3 regions of the Serratia nevei genome follow, and region 3 is predicted to be linked to each of the others. Evidence: riboswitches for the same ligand, from Rfam matches in the RefSeq annotation. Region 3 holds a riboswitch; each other region holds the start of a gene.

Region 1 (4,474 bases), 2.7 Mb from region 3:
TGCTGCACATCGGACAGATCGCCGATCGCCGCCTGCGCACCGCGATCCAGCAGATCGCGCACCGCGTCCAAACGGCCGGGCTCACGCGCATGCAAAATCACCTGATGCCCTTCGTCCAACAGCGTTTGCGCGGCGGCGCGGCCCAGCCCGTCTACCGAACCGGTAATGAAAATGCGTGACATGTCACTCCTCCGTTTAGCGCCAGCCGAGCGCCGGCGCGACATGGGTTAAAATCGATTCGATCACGTGGGCGTTGTAATCCACGCCCAGCTGGTTAGGCACGGTCAGCAGCAGCGTATCCGCTTCGGCGATGGCCTCGTCCTGCGCCAGCTGCTCGATCAACACGTCCGGCTCGGCGGCATAGCTGCGGCCGAAGATCGCCCGGGTCTGCGCGTCGATATATCCGAGCTGATCGCCCTCCTTGCCACCGCCGCCGAAGTAGTTGCGATCCCGCTGATCCACCAGCGCGAAGATGCTGCGGCTCACGGAAACCCGCGGCTCATGCGCGTGGCCGGCCTCTTGCCAGGCGGCGCGGTAGGCGCGGATCTGCTTGGCCTGCTGGATGTGGAAGGGTTCGCCGGTCTCGTCGTTCTTGAGCGTCGAGCTTTGCAGGTGCATACCCAGCTTCGCCGCCCAGACGGCGGTGGCGTTCGAACCGGCGCCCCACCAGATGCGATCGCGCAGCCCGGCGGAAAACGGCTCCGGCCGCAGCAGCCCGGGCGGATTCGGGAACATCGGCTGTGGATTGGGCTCGGCGAACCCTTCGCCGCGCAGCGCTTCCAGGAACACTTCGGTATGGCGGCGGGCCATGTCCGCGTCGCTCTCGCCATCGGCCGGGGCATAGCCGAAATAGCGCCAGCCGTCGATCACCTGCTCCGGCGAGCCGCGGCTGATGCCGAGCTGCAGCCGCCCGCCGGCGATCAGATCCGCCGCGCCGGCGTCTTCCACCATGTACAGCGGATTTTCATAACGCATGTCGATCACGCCGGTGCCGATCTCGATGCGTTGGGTTTTGGCGCCGATGGCGGCCAGCAGCGGGAACGGCGACCCCAGCTGGCGTGCAAAGTGGTGTACGCGAAAATAGGCGCCGTCCGCCCCCAGATCTTCGGCGGCAACCGCCAGATCGATGGACTGCAGCAGCGCATCCGCTGCGGAACGGGTGCCGGACTGGGCGGAAGGCGACCAGTGGCCAAACGAGAGAAAACCAATCTTTTTCATCGGGAATCGTCCTCAAAGGCAAAATCATCGGCCTACAGTGACAAAAATCGCGCGCTCTGCGCCAGCAAAATCGCCCCCGATCGCACTAAACGAACCGATTGCCGCTGCGCCGCCCGGCGATTGTAATCAAAAAACAAATGTCGTATAACAAGCAGCTCCGAGGGGTGTCCTGTTACGGGCTGAGATGGCGCAAGCCGAACCCTTTGAACCTGATCTGGGTCATGCCAGCGAAGGGACGGTTAGGCAACAACGCTCTCACCCGTTGCCTGTTCATACCCCAGCGTGCCCGGATCTCCACTGACTCAAGGAGGTCCCATGTCCATCACCACCCTGTTCGAAAGCGGTCTTTACGGCCGGCTGCGCCAACAAGCCGGCAGCCACTGGCAGGACTACGTCGATCACCCGTTTCTGCAGCAGCTGGCCGCCGGCACCTTGCCCGAACGCGCTTTTCGCCGCTACCTGACCCAGGACTACCTGTTCCTGCTGCACTTCGCCCGCGCCTACGCGCTGCTGGTCAGCAAGCTGCGCACCCTGCCGGAGATGCGCGCCGCCACGGCGTCGCTCAACGGCATCGTCGCCGAACTGCCGCTGCACGTCGCCTACTGCGCCGAATGGGGGCTGAGCGAAGCGCAAATCGCCGCCCAGCCGGAAGCGGCGGAGACCATGAACTACACCCGTTACGTGCTGGATATCGGCCATGCCGGCGACGCCCTCGATCTGCTGGCCGGCCTGCTGCCCTGCGTGGCCGGCTATGCCGAAATCGGCCTGCGGCTGCTGCACGACCCCGCCACCAAAATGGAGGGCAATCCTTACGCCTCCTGGATCCGCAACTACGGTGACGAGGGCTATCTGGCCGGCGTGCGCGCTGCCATCGAGCTGCTCGAGACCGTCGGCCACCAGCGCGGCGCACCAGGTCGCCTCACCGAGCTGGCGCAGATTTTTACCACCGCCACCCAGTTGGAATCGGCATTTTGGCAGATGGGGCTGAACGCCTCATGACCTCCCCGCTTCTCCCGCCCGGCATCCAGGTGCGGGATCTCAGCCTGCGTTTCGGTCAGCAAATCGTCTTCGACCGGCTGAGCTTCGACATCGTCGGCGGCAGCTTCGTCGCCCTGCTCGGCGCCAGCGGCGCCGGCAAAACCAGCCTGCTGAAGATCATCGCCGGCCTGGAACGGGCGACCTCGGGCACGGTGACCGGCAGCGACGGTTTGCCGATCGCCGGGCGCATCGCCTACATGGGGCAAAAAGACCTGCTCTACCCGTGGCTGACCGTCGAGGAGAACGTCGCCCTCGGCTCGCGGCTGCGCGGCGAAGTGACGGATCGAGCGTGGGTGGCGCATCTGCTGGAGCGCGTGGGCCTGGCCGCGCATGGCCGCAGCCTGCCCGCCGCGCTGTCCGGCGGCATGCGCCAGCGCGCCGCCATCGCCCGCACTCTCTACGAACGCCAGCCGATCGTGCTGATGGACGAACCCTTTTCCGCGCTGGACGCCATTACCCGCGCCGAGATCCAGAGCCTGGCCGCCGAACTGCTGGCGCAAAACACCGTGCTGCTGATCACCCACGATCCGATGGAGGCCTGCCGCCTGAGCCACCGGCTGCTGGTGCTGTCGCCCTGGCCGCTGGGCCTCGACGATACCCACCGCATCAGCGGGCAACCGCCGCGCGCGCCGGATGACGCCGACCTGCTGAAAAGCCAGGCCGAGCTGCTGCAACAGCTGGTGAGGGCCGCGCAATGAAGATTGCCAAAGAGCGTGGGCTTACCCGCCTGCGGCGTGGGCTGACGGTGTTTGCCGGCCTGCTGCTGCTGTGGTGGCTGGCGGCGCAAAGCGGCATTCCGGCCTTTCTGCTGCCCACGCCGAGCGCGGTGGCGCAGGCGCTGTGGGACGGGCGCGGCTACCTCGCCTGGCACACGCTGGTCACCGCTTCGGAGATCGTCAGCGGGCTGGCGCTGGGTGTGCTGCTCGGCGCGGCGCTGGCGCTGTGCATGATCTTCTCGCCGCGCCTGCAACGCTGGCTGATGCCGCTGGTGCTCACCAGCCAGGCGATACCGGTGTTCGCCCTGGCGCCGCTGCTGGTGCTGTGGTTCGGCTTCGGCATGAGCGCCAAGGTGGCGATGGCGGTGCTGGTGATTTTCTTCCCGGTGGTATCGGCCTTTTTCGACGGGCTGCGCCGGGTCAACAACGACTATCTCGATCTGGCGCGCACGATGCGCGCTTCGCGCTGGGCGCAGCTGCGGCACGTGCGGCTGATGGCGGCGCTGCCGGCCTTCGGCTCCGGCCTGCGCATGGCCGCCGCCGTCGCGCCGATCGGCGCCATCATCGGCGAATGGGTCGGCTCGGCCGAAGGGCTGGGCTACGTGATGCTGAACGCCAACGCGCGCATGCAGACCGACGTCTGCTTCGCCGCGCTGTTTATTTTGGTGCTGATGACCGTGCTGCTGTGGGCTGCGGTGGATGCGCTGCTGCGGCGCCTGATCGCCTGGGCGCCGGAAAACGACTGATGATTGCAACCATAACCAGGGATAAAGGAACGACCATGATCAAACAAACCGTTTGCGGGCTGCTGCTCGGCGCAGCCATCACCGGCCAGGCCGGCGCGGCCGAAAAGCTGACGCTGGTGCTCGACTGGTACATCAACCCCGATCACGCGCCGATTATGGTGGCCGAGCAGATCGGCGCCTTCAAGGCCGAAGGGCTGGACGTCAAGATCGTGCCGCCGTCCGATCCGGCGCTGCCGCCGCGGCTGGTGGCCGCCAAACAGGCCGACCTCGCCATCACCTATCAGCCGCAGCTGCATTTCTTCGCCGATCAGGGCCTGCCGCTGATGCGCGTCGGCACGCTGATCAACACGCCGCTGAATACGGTGATCGCGCTGGATAAAAACATCACGTCGCCGGCGGATCTCAAGGGCAAAACAGTGGGTTACTCGGTCAGCGGCATCGAACAGGCGACGCTGGCCACCATGGTCGAACACGAGCACCTCAGGCCGCAGGACATCAAGCTTATCAACGTCAACTTCCAGCTGACCAGCGCCCTGCTGGCGGGCCAGGTCGATGCGGTGATCGGCGGCTACCGCAACATCGAAGCGCTGGAGCTGAAGCTGCAGGGCAAGACGCCGGTGGTGTTCAACGTCGAAGATTACGGCGTGCCGGCCTACGACGAGCTGATCATCGTCGCCCACCGCGATGCGGTGAACGAGCCGAAAATCCGCAAGTTCCTCGCCGCGCTGAAGCAAGGCAGCGACTACCTGCATGCGC
Region 2 (4,474 bases), 2.1 Mb from region 3:
GATGGCGATGTCGGCCTGCACTTCGGCGCGCTGCGCGACCAGGACTTCGACGCCGCTGACGGCGGCTTCCGCCTGTTTCGCCTGCAGCAATGCGGCCTGCAGCTCCGCCTGCGCCGAGCGCTGGGAGGTGCGGGCGGTTTCCACTTCTTCCGCCGAAACGTAGTTCTTGCCGAGCAGCTTCTGCCGGCGGTTAAGGGTGTCGGTCGCCTGCGCCACCAGCGCCTGCGAGCGTTTGACGATGGCGTTCATCGATTCGGCGTTGTACTGCTGCGCGTTGACCGAGCGCTGCGTCAGCTTGATCTGCTCATTTAGCGTGATCAGGCGCGCCTCGCTGGCCGCCAGCGCATCCTGGTAAGGGCGCGGATCGATGCGGAACAGCAGATCGCCTTGCTGCACTTCCTGGTTGTCGCGGATCGGCATCTCGACGATGCGGCCGTTCACCTCCGGCACTACGTCGATGGTGTCGGCATAGGCGTAGGCATCGTCGGTAGTGGGGGCGTTTTCCACCCGCCAGACGACGACGGCGGCCACGATGAGCGTCAACGCCAGGATGGTAAGCACCAGCAGTCTGCGCTTGTTGGAGATTTGTGGTTGGGTCATGGCGTCAGTCTCAGTGGGGGAAAACCAGTAACCAGATCAGCATGGCGATCAGCGCGGTCAGCGCCGGATACGTCAGCAGCTGCGGCGCCAGCCAGGCGCGTTTTTCCGGGGTGCGCAGCAGCAGGTGGATCGCCACCATGCCCGCCACGCCGCCGCACAGGCAAAACAGCCAGTCGGGAAACGAAGCGCCGAACACCACTATCGACGGTGCCGGCGAGCACCCGGTGAGCAACAGCGCGGTCAGGCAGGTGATAAGCAGTTTTTTGTCGGGCATAGGGCGTTCTCTGGCGATTGGCTTGGGCGACGGGCCGAATGAAATGACTCTTTTTCAGTGAGTGAGGTCACTGTTTGTCTTCCCCACGCTTGCGTCAGGGTAAACTAGAATAAATACTCTACTCTAAACTAGAGGGGTTAATCTAGTTTTTTGTGTCGCCCTGCCTTCGCGGCGGCAAATGGGTATAATGCGTTGATGACAGCGGGCAGAAACGAATATGCAAATCGACGAACACATCACCGGGCGAGAGCCGCAGCAGGAAAGAGGGCGGCAACGCGTACAAACCATTCTGGATTCGGCGGCGGCAATCGTGGCGCAGGACGGGCTGGCGGCGCTCAGCATGCAGCGGCTCGCCAAGCACGCCAAAACCTCCATCGGCTCGATGTATCACTTCTTTCCCGATCGTCACGCAGTGATCAAGGCGCTGGCGGATCGGCATACCGAGTCGGTCGAGGCGCTGATCTGCGACATGGCGTTGGCCAGTGACGACGAGTGGCGGCGCCTCTCCGCTGAAGAGGTGATCCAGCGGCTGTTTTCACCCTATGCGCAATATTTGCGCGAGCACACCGATTACCTGCCGGTAATGCGGGAGATGAACCTCCCGGACGAAAAGTCCAGCTTCCTGGCGCTGATCGCCAGAGTGCTGCAGCTGCGTCGCCCCGAGACCGCCGAAGCGGAGATCCTGCAGCAAACCCGGCTGTTGCAAAGCCTGGTGGCCGGCACGTTGCACCATATCTTCAAGACGGCGCCGCAGAGCGTGGCGTTCACGCTGGCGGAGCTGCCCGGCGTGCTGAGCCTGTATCTGGCGGGAAAAGAGGGGAACATCGCTTAGGCGCGAGCCAATTTATTCGCTTGTTTGTCCGCGCCGCCGCTGGCATGATCCCCTGCAGGGATTAACGCAACGTTGATCACAACCTATTGATTTTCATGACTCGGGGTGCCCTTCTACATGAAGGCTGAGAAATACCCGTATTACCTGATCTGGATAATGCCAGCGTAGGGAAGTCACGGCCGCCCAGCCGGCGCCGCCTTCTTGAACGCCGGTTGGGAGGAATATGATCGCTCGACCTGATGCACTACCCGGCGCGCGCGCCGCGGCCTGTCTGACCCAATTCCAACAGCGGCCTCCGCTGATCCACTGCCTGACCAACGAAGTGGTGCAATCGCTGACCGCCAACGTGCTATTGGCGCTCGGCGCCTCCCCGGCGATGGTGGTGGAGCCGCAAGAGGCGGCGCAGTTCAGCGCGCTGGCCGATGGCCTGCTGATCAACGTCGGTACCCTCAATGCGCTGCGCGCCGAATCGATGCGGGCGGCGGTGGCCGCCGCCAATCGGGCCGGCAAGCCCTGGACGCTGGATCCGGTGGCGGTCGGCGCGCTCTCCTACCGCACCGCCTTTGCTAAACAGCTGCTGGACGAGAAACCGGCGGCGATACGCGGCAACGCCTCGGAAATCATGGCGCTCAGCGGGTTGCTGGCCAGCGGCCGCGGGGTTGACAGCGGCGACGATTCGCTGGCGGCCTTGCCCGCCGCGCGTGAGCTGGCGCAGCGCAGCGGCGCGGTGGTGGCGGTCACCGGCGCGGTGGATTACGTCACCGACGGCCAACGCGATTGGGCGATCGAAGGCGGTTCCCCGCTGATGACGCGGGTGGTGGGCACCGGCTGCGCGCTGTCGGCGGTCGTGGCGGCGTTTTGCGCCCTGCCGGGCGATCGCCTGGACAACGCGGCGACCGCCTGCCGGGTGATGTCCCACTGCGGCGGTCTCGCGGCCAGACAGGCCGGCGGGCCGGGCAGCTTTACGCCGGCGTTCCTCGATGCCCTGTATCAGCTGCGCGGGGAGGATCTGTGATGAAACGTATTAACGCCCTGACCATCGCCGGCACCGATCCCAGCGGCGGCGCCGGCATTCAGGCCGATTTGAAGGCTTTCTCGGCGCTTGGCGCCTACGGCACCTCGGTGATCACCGCGCTGGTGGCGCAGAATACCCGCGGCGTGCAGTCGGTGTATTACATCGATCCGGCGTTCGTCGCCGCGCAGCTGGACTCGGTGTTCAGCGACGTGCGCATCGACAGCGTCAAGATCGGCATGCTGGCCAACGCCGACATCGTGCAGGCGGTGGCCGAACGGCTGCGCCATTACCGGCCGGAGTTCGTGGTGCTGGACACCGTGATGCTGGCGAAAAGCGGCGATCCGTTGCTGGCGCCGGAGGCGGTGGCGTCTATTCGGCGCGAGCTGTTGCCGCTGGTGTCGATCATTACGCCGAACCTGCCGGAAGCGGCGGCGCTGCTGGCGTGCGCGCCGGCGGAAGATGAAGCGCAGATGCGCGAGCAGGGGCGGGCGCTGTTGGCGATGGGCTGCCGGGCAGTGCTGATGAAGGGCGGCCATCTGAGCGAAAGTGAGAGCCCGGACTGGCTGTTTACCGCAGAAGGCGAGCAGCGCTTTACCGCGCCGCGCGTCGCCACCCGCCACACCCACGGCACCGGTTGCACGCTCTCGGCCGCGCTGGCGGCGCTGCGCCCGCGCCATGCCGACTGGGCGGCGACGGTGGCCGCCGCCAAGGACTACCTGCAACAAGCGCTGCAACAGGCGGACACGCTGGAGGTGGGGCACGGCATCGGGCCGGTGCATCATTTCCACGCCTGGTGGTGAGTCAACTTTTTGCCGCAACCGTGGTCTGACTAGTTCAGGCCCGGTTTTATGGGCGAAACCTGATTTAACCTAGGGAGAAGGACTATGACGGGACACCAGGCGCTGCGTTGCGCCCTCTTCGGCGCACTGCTCAGCTTCAGCGCGGGCAGCTTTGCCCAGCAGATCGTCACCACGTCGGATTTGATTCAGCAGCCGGGGTATCAGGCCAGCTGGCAAAACATGGTGAAAGGCCAGGCGCGGATGCCGGGCTGGGCGCGCAAGGGCGTCGGCACCTCTACGCCGGCGCAGAATCTGAGCTGGAAGGGCAAAGAGTATCTGGTCGGCAACCTGTGCAAGCCGCACGACTGCGGCAACAACTTTTTGATCGTGGCGTTCAGCGCGGACAAATCCCAGGCCTGGGGCGTGCGGGTGGCAGTGGAAGATCGGCCGGAAGCCGTCGATCATCCGAAGAAGTATGCCAAGTACCAGTGGCTCGGCAAGCCGAATGACGACATGAAGGCGCTGCTGAAGCAGCAGTTCGAGAACAATCCTGATTGGAAATAATCAGACCGGGGGCGCCGGTGATGGCGCCCCCGGCGTTGATCAGCCGATGCCGGCCTGATGCAGATCGTGCAGGTTGAGCGCCCCCACCAGCACGCCGTCCATATCGACCACCGGGGCCGCGCTGATGTGCTGTTCGTGCAGCGCTTCCAGCGCCTCGCCGGCGCGCCACTGCTCCGGCAGCCGATAGCCGGGGCGGGTGATCGCCGGGCTGAGCGGATCCTGCAGGCTGTTGCCCTTCACCAGCCAGCGGCGCAGGTCGCCGTCGGTAAACACGCCCACCACCCGCTGCTGCGCGTCGCAGACCGCCACTAACCCGAGCCCGGTGCGGCTCAGCTCCAGCATCGCTTCCATCACGTTGGCGCTTTCGCTCACGCGCGGCAGGCGATCGCCGGTGCGCATCAGGTGATGCA
Region 3 (4,474 bases):
GCCCGGCGCCGAGGGCGATGCGCAGCGACGTGAACAGCGCCTGCCACAGCACCGGCTGGCGCAGCACGCTGACGACGGCCTGATTGGCGCCGTCGGCGATCACCGCCAGCAGAGGCGGCAGCAGCAGCAGCAGCGCGGCGGCGATCAGCAGAAAATCGCCGACGCGCCGCCACCGGCTGTCTTCCGGGTTGCGCCAGCGCTGGGCGTGGGTATGGCCCACCGGCAGCGCCTGGCTCAGCCGCTGGCTGATCAACACCAGCCCCAGACAACAGCTTAACTGGATCAGTGCCAGCATGGCGGCGCGGCCCAGATCGTAGTCGTAACTCAGCGCCTGATAGATCGCCAGTTCGATGGTGGTGGCCTGCGGCCCGCCGCCCAGCGACAGCACGGTGGCGAAGCTGGCGAAGCACAGCATGAAGATCAACGCGCCGCTCGGCAGGATCTGGCGGCGCAGCGCCGGCCATTCGACGAAGCGGAACTGCTGCCAGCCATTCATGCCCAGCTGGGCGGCCAACTGGCGCTGCTCCACTGGGATATTCTCCAGCGCCTGCAGCAACAGGCGGGTGGCCAGCGGCAGGTTAAAGAACAGGTGCGCCAGCAGAATGCCCTGCAGGCCGTAGGGCGAGAAGCCATACTCGACGCCCAGCCAGCCGCACAGCGTCGCCAGCCAGCCCTGGCGCCCATAGACGCTGAGCAGGCCGAACACCGCCACCAGCACCGGCAGCACCAGCGTCATGGCGCACAGCCGCAGCAGCAGCTGCCGGCCGGGGAAGCGGCGGCGATAGAGCGCGCGCGCCAGCAGAACGGCGGGCAGCACCGAAATCAGCGCCGACAGCAGCGCCTGCCAAAAGGTGAAGCGCACCACGTGCCACAGGTAGCTGTCCTGCCACAGGCCGCGCCAGTCGCTGTCCGGCGCGTGACGCCACAGCGAGCCCATCGCCAGCGCGGCGACCAGCAGGATCACGCCGGCGGCCAGCAGCCCCGGCCAGAGCCAGCGGGGGATCAGCGGCTGACGGCGGTTTGCCATGCCCGGATCCAACCGCCGCGTTGTTTGGCCACCTCTTCGGCGCTGTATTGCAACGCGGTATGCGGCACGTTCATCTGCTCAAAGCCGACGGGCAGTGGGGTGTTGATCACCGGGTACATCCAGTTGCCGGTCGGGATGGTGTTCTGGAAGGCCGGCGTCACCATGAACTGCATGAAGCGCTCCGCCAGCTCAGGCTGTTTGGCGGCCTTCAGCTTGCCCGCCACTTCCACCTGCAGGTAGTGCCCTTCGCTGAACGTGGCGGCGGCGTAGAGATCTTTTTTCTCTTCGATCAGGTGATAGGCGGGAGAGGTGGTGTAGCTGAGCACCAGATCGCCTTCGCCTTTCAGGAACAGGCCGTAGGCTTCGCTCCAGCCTTTGGTGACGGTGACGGTCTTATTCGCCAACTGCTGCCAGGCGGCCGGCGCCTTGTCGCCATACACTTTTTGCATCCACAGCAGCAGGCCGAGGCCCGGCGTGCTGGTGCGCGGATCTTCGTAGATCACTTTCCAGTTGCGATCGCTGCTGACCAGCTCCTGCAGGCTTTTTGGCGGGTTCTTCAGTTTTTCTTTGTTGTAGACGAAGGCGAAATACCCGTAGTCGTATGGCACGAAGGTCGCGTCCTGCCAGCCGCCCGGCACCGTCAGTTTGGCGGTGTCGACGCCGCTCGGCGCGAACAGGCCGGTTTGCTGCGCCGCCTGCAACAGGTTGTTGTCCAACCCCAGCACCACGTCGGCGGCGCTGTTCTTGCCTTCCATGCGCAGGCGGTTCAGCAGCGAGACGCCGTCTTCCAGCGCGACGAACTTCAGTTCACAGTCGCACTCGGCTTCGAAGGCTTTTTTTACCGCCGGGCCTGGGCCCCAGTCGGCGGCGAAGGAATCGTAGGTGTAAACCGTCAGCGTCGGCTTGGCGAACACCGGCGCGGCACACAGTAGCAATAAGCAGGGCAGATATGTTTTGACCACGTTGCACTCCTGAAAAATAAGGGGGCAAGGGCATCTGAGGGGGCGAGGCGGCGTCGCCGGTTCGCTGGGCTCAAATCCCTCCGCCGGTATTGACCGGATCAGGTTCGACGGGTGTGCTCTCAGCGGAAAATCGGGCTTATCACGCGGCCCGACTTACCGCACCCCGTTGAGACGGCGCTATTGTAAAGATTAACCGACCCGGGCGAAAGGCGCTTATGCCTCCGGCGGGGCAAACCAGGCGGACTTGAAGTCGAACCAGCCGAGGGTGTTCATCCGCACGCCGCGCATGCTGCGCTGGCCGTGCAGCTGCAGCCAGTGGTGGAACAGCGGGTGCAGCTGGTGGTTGCTGACCAGACGCTGGCAGAACTCGGCCAACGGCAAACGGTTGGCGCGCCACAGCGCTGCGTCCTGCGCCAGATCTTCGTTCATGCAATGCTGCATCAGCGGCAGTTCGTACAGCGTGGCGAACAGCGAAAACTCCAGCGGCAGATAGAAGTTGGCGCTGCCGAGCCACAGATCGCTGCGCGCGTCGCCCTGGTGCCAGGTGGCGTAATCCACGCTTTGCACGATCAGGCGGATGCCGTGCTGCGCCAGCAGCGGTTCGATCGCCTGGCGAATGGCGTGAAACTCCGAATGTTCATTGAAGTGGGTCATCGTCAGTTCGGTCAGGCCCGCGGGCTTGGGCTGCTGCGCCAGCGTGCGGTTGTGGTGCCAGCGCGGCAGCAGGCCGTACGCCGGCGACCAATAGCGCTGGTAGAGCGGCCCGGCGTGGCTCAGCAGCGAAATGGGGTTGATCAATTCGCACAGCCAACTGCGAATGGCGGGGTCGGCGGCCAGCGGAGAACGCTGATCGAACAGCAGGAAATAGCAACCCTCTTCCAGCCGGCTTTCCAGCTCGCTGTTGCCGGTTTCATCGCCCTGCAGCTGCACGCCGGAGTGCACCAGCTCTTCGGAAAACTCCGGCAGCACCCAGATGTTCACCTCGTCGATCAGCGCCCGGTAGCCAAAATAGTCGTCGAAGGCGTGGATCTTCATCTGGCTGGGATGGTTGCGCACCATGCGGTAGGGGCCGGTGCCGACCGGATGGCGGGCGAAATCCGGCAGTTCGCGCCATTCGCGCGGCAGGATCATGGCCTGCACGCTGCCCAGCAGCCAGGGCAGCCAGTGGTCGGGGCTGCGCAGCTGCACGTCGATAACGAACGGCGTCGGCGAGGTGACGCTCTCGATATGCGAGAACAGCGGTTGCGAGGTCAGTCGCGAAAGGGAAGTGATGACGTCTGCCATCTCCAGCTCGCGGCCGTGATGAAAATGGATCGCCGGGCGCAGGTAAAACCGCCAGTGCAGAGGCGTCAGCGCCTGCCAATGGTGAGACAGATCGGACTCCAGTTCCCCGTTTTCCTCATTTATGCGCGTCAGGCCGTTGAAGATCTGGCGCGCCAAATGGGTCTCCGAACGCCGCAGCGCCGAGCCGGGCAGCAGGTTGTACAGCTGCCGGTAGTAGAGCACCCGCAGGATGTGTTTACCCTGGCGGAAGCTGCGCCCCAGCTGCGACAGCAGCATCTGGCGCACCACGTTTTTGTCGCCCACCAGCTGCACCAACTGATCGATGCGGTCCTGTTCCAGCAGCTCCTCGGCCCGCTGTTGCTGCAGCGCTAGGCCGGTGTAGTGGAAGGTTAACCGCGAACGCTTGCCGCGCCCCGACTCCGCCTGCCAGGTGAGCCAACCCTCCCGCTGCATGGCGCTCAGCAGGGAGCGCACGTGGCGCCGCGAACAGCTCAGCACCTCCGCCAGCGCCTGCAGCGTGGTGTCAGTGGTTTCACCGTGGCAACGCTGCCACAGGCGGATGAACTGCTGCTGCAATCGGGACGTAGACATAAAAGAGGAACGCTCCTGCCTCAACTCGTCAATTTTTCTTTCCCTATATTACGCCGATAATTTTCATCAATGAAAGGGGAGGGCGTAATCATGAAAGCTTTCTTATCCAGACAGTTCTATCAACGCTATTTCAGCGCGGTGCGCCGCCAGCGTGCCGACTGGCTGAGCGTGGTGCCCGAACAGGCGCGGCTGGCGATGCTGGCGCACCTGACCCAGTGGGATATCAAAGAGATGACCGATAAGCAGTATCGCGAGCACCTGTAAGGGCGGCGGCAACCAATTTCTGAGTAATGGTGCTGTTTCACCAGCCAGTGGGGCGACCCACTGGTTTTTTTATGCGTGGTCATGGCGATATGCTTGCATTTTTCTCGCCGTGACCTAAGGTTCATTCTTCTGCTTTAAGGTCAGGGAAGACGATATGCAACGCCTGAGCCGGTTGTCACTGCGCATCAACCCCATCTTTGCCGCATTCCTGCTGATCGCTTTTCTCTCCGGCATCGCCGGCGCGTTGCTGACGCCGACGCTCAGCCTGTTTTTGACCTCCGAGGTCAAGGTGCGGCCGCTGTGGGTCGGCCTGTTTTACACCGCTAACGCCGTGGCCGGCATCGTG

What was found. Region 3 has a riboswitch for thiamine pyrophosphate ahead of thiB (thiamine ABC transporter substrate binding subunit). Riboswitches for the same ligand answer to the same signal wherever they lie in the genome.
Region 1: it holds a riboswitch for thiamine pyrophosphate, as region 3 does, so the genes downstream of both, tenA (thiaminase II) here and thiB (thiamine ABC transporter substrate binding subunit) in region 3, are expected to answer to the same signal.
Region 2: it holds a riboswitch for thiamine pyrophosphate, as region 3 does, so the genes downstream of both, thiM (hydroxyethylthiazole kinase) here and thiB (thiamine ABC transporter substrate binding subunit) in region 3, are expected to answer to the same signal.

What each region holds. Positions count from the first base shown of each region.
Region 1 is NZ_CP149940.1:3,352,502-3,356,975, forward strand. Features, by position in the region: gene V8N38_RS16070 (SDR family NAD(P)-dependent oxidoreductase) at 1-182, opposite strand, end outside; gene V8N38_RS16075 (LLM class flavin-dependent oxidoreductase) at 196-1,218, opposite strand; TPP riboswitch at 1,369-1,471, shown strand; gene tenA (thiaminase II) at 1,534-2,217, shown strand; gene V8N38_RS16085 (ABC transporter ATP-binding protein) at 2,214-2,954, shown strand; gene V8N38_RS16090 (ABC transporter permease) at 2,951-3,718, shown strand; gene V8N38_RS16095 (ABC transporter substrate-binding protein) at 3,754-4,474, shown strand, end outside.
Region 2 is NZ_CP149940.1:3,938,690-3,943,163, reverse strand. Features, by position in the region: gene mdtN (multidrug transporter subunit MdtN) at 1-600, opposite strand, end outside; gene V8N38_RS18965 (YtcA family lipoprotein) at 611-874, opposite strand; gene V8N38_RS18960 (TetR/AcrR family transcriptional regulator) at 1,092-1,706, shown strand; TPP riboswitch at 1,798-1,894, shown strand; gene thiM (hydroxyethylthiazole kinase) at 1,930-2,721, shown strand; gene thiD (bifunctional hydroxymethylpyrimidine kinase/phosphomethylpyrimidine kinase) at 2,721-3,521, shown strand; gene V8N38_RS18945 (inhibitor of vertebrate lysozyme family protein) at 3,606-4,064, shown strand; gene gutQ (arabinose-5-phosphate isomerase GutQ) at 4,104-4,474, opposite strand, start outside.
Region 3 is NZ_CP149940.1:698,165-702,638, forward strand. Features, by position in the region: gene thiP (thiamine/thiamine pyrophosphate ABC transporter permease ThiP) at 1-1,027, opposite strand, end outside; gene thiB (thiamine ABC transporter substrate binding subunit) at 1,003-1,989, opposite strand; TPP riboswitch at 2,047-2,165, opposite strand; gene sgrR (HTH-type transcriptional regulator SgrR) at 2,203-3,864, opposite strand; gene sgrT (glucose uptake inhibitor SgrT) at 3,955-4,128, shown strand; gene V8N38_RS03240 (MFS transporter) at 4,283-4,474, shown strand, end outside.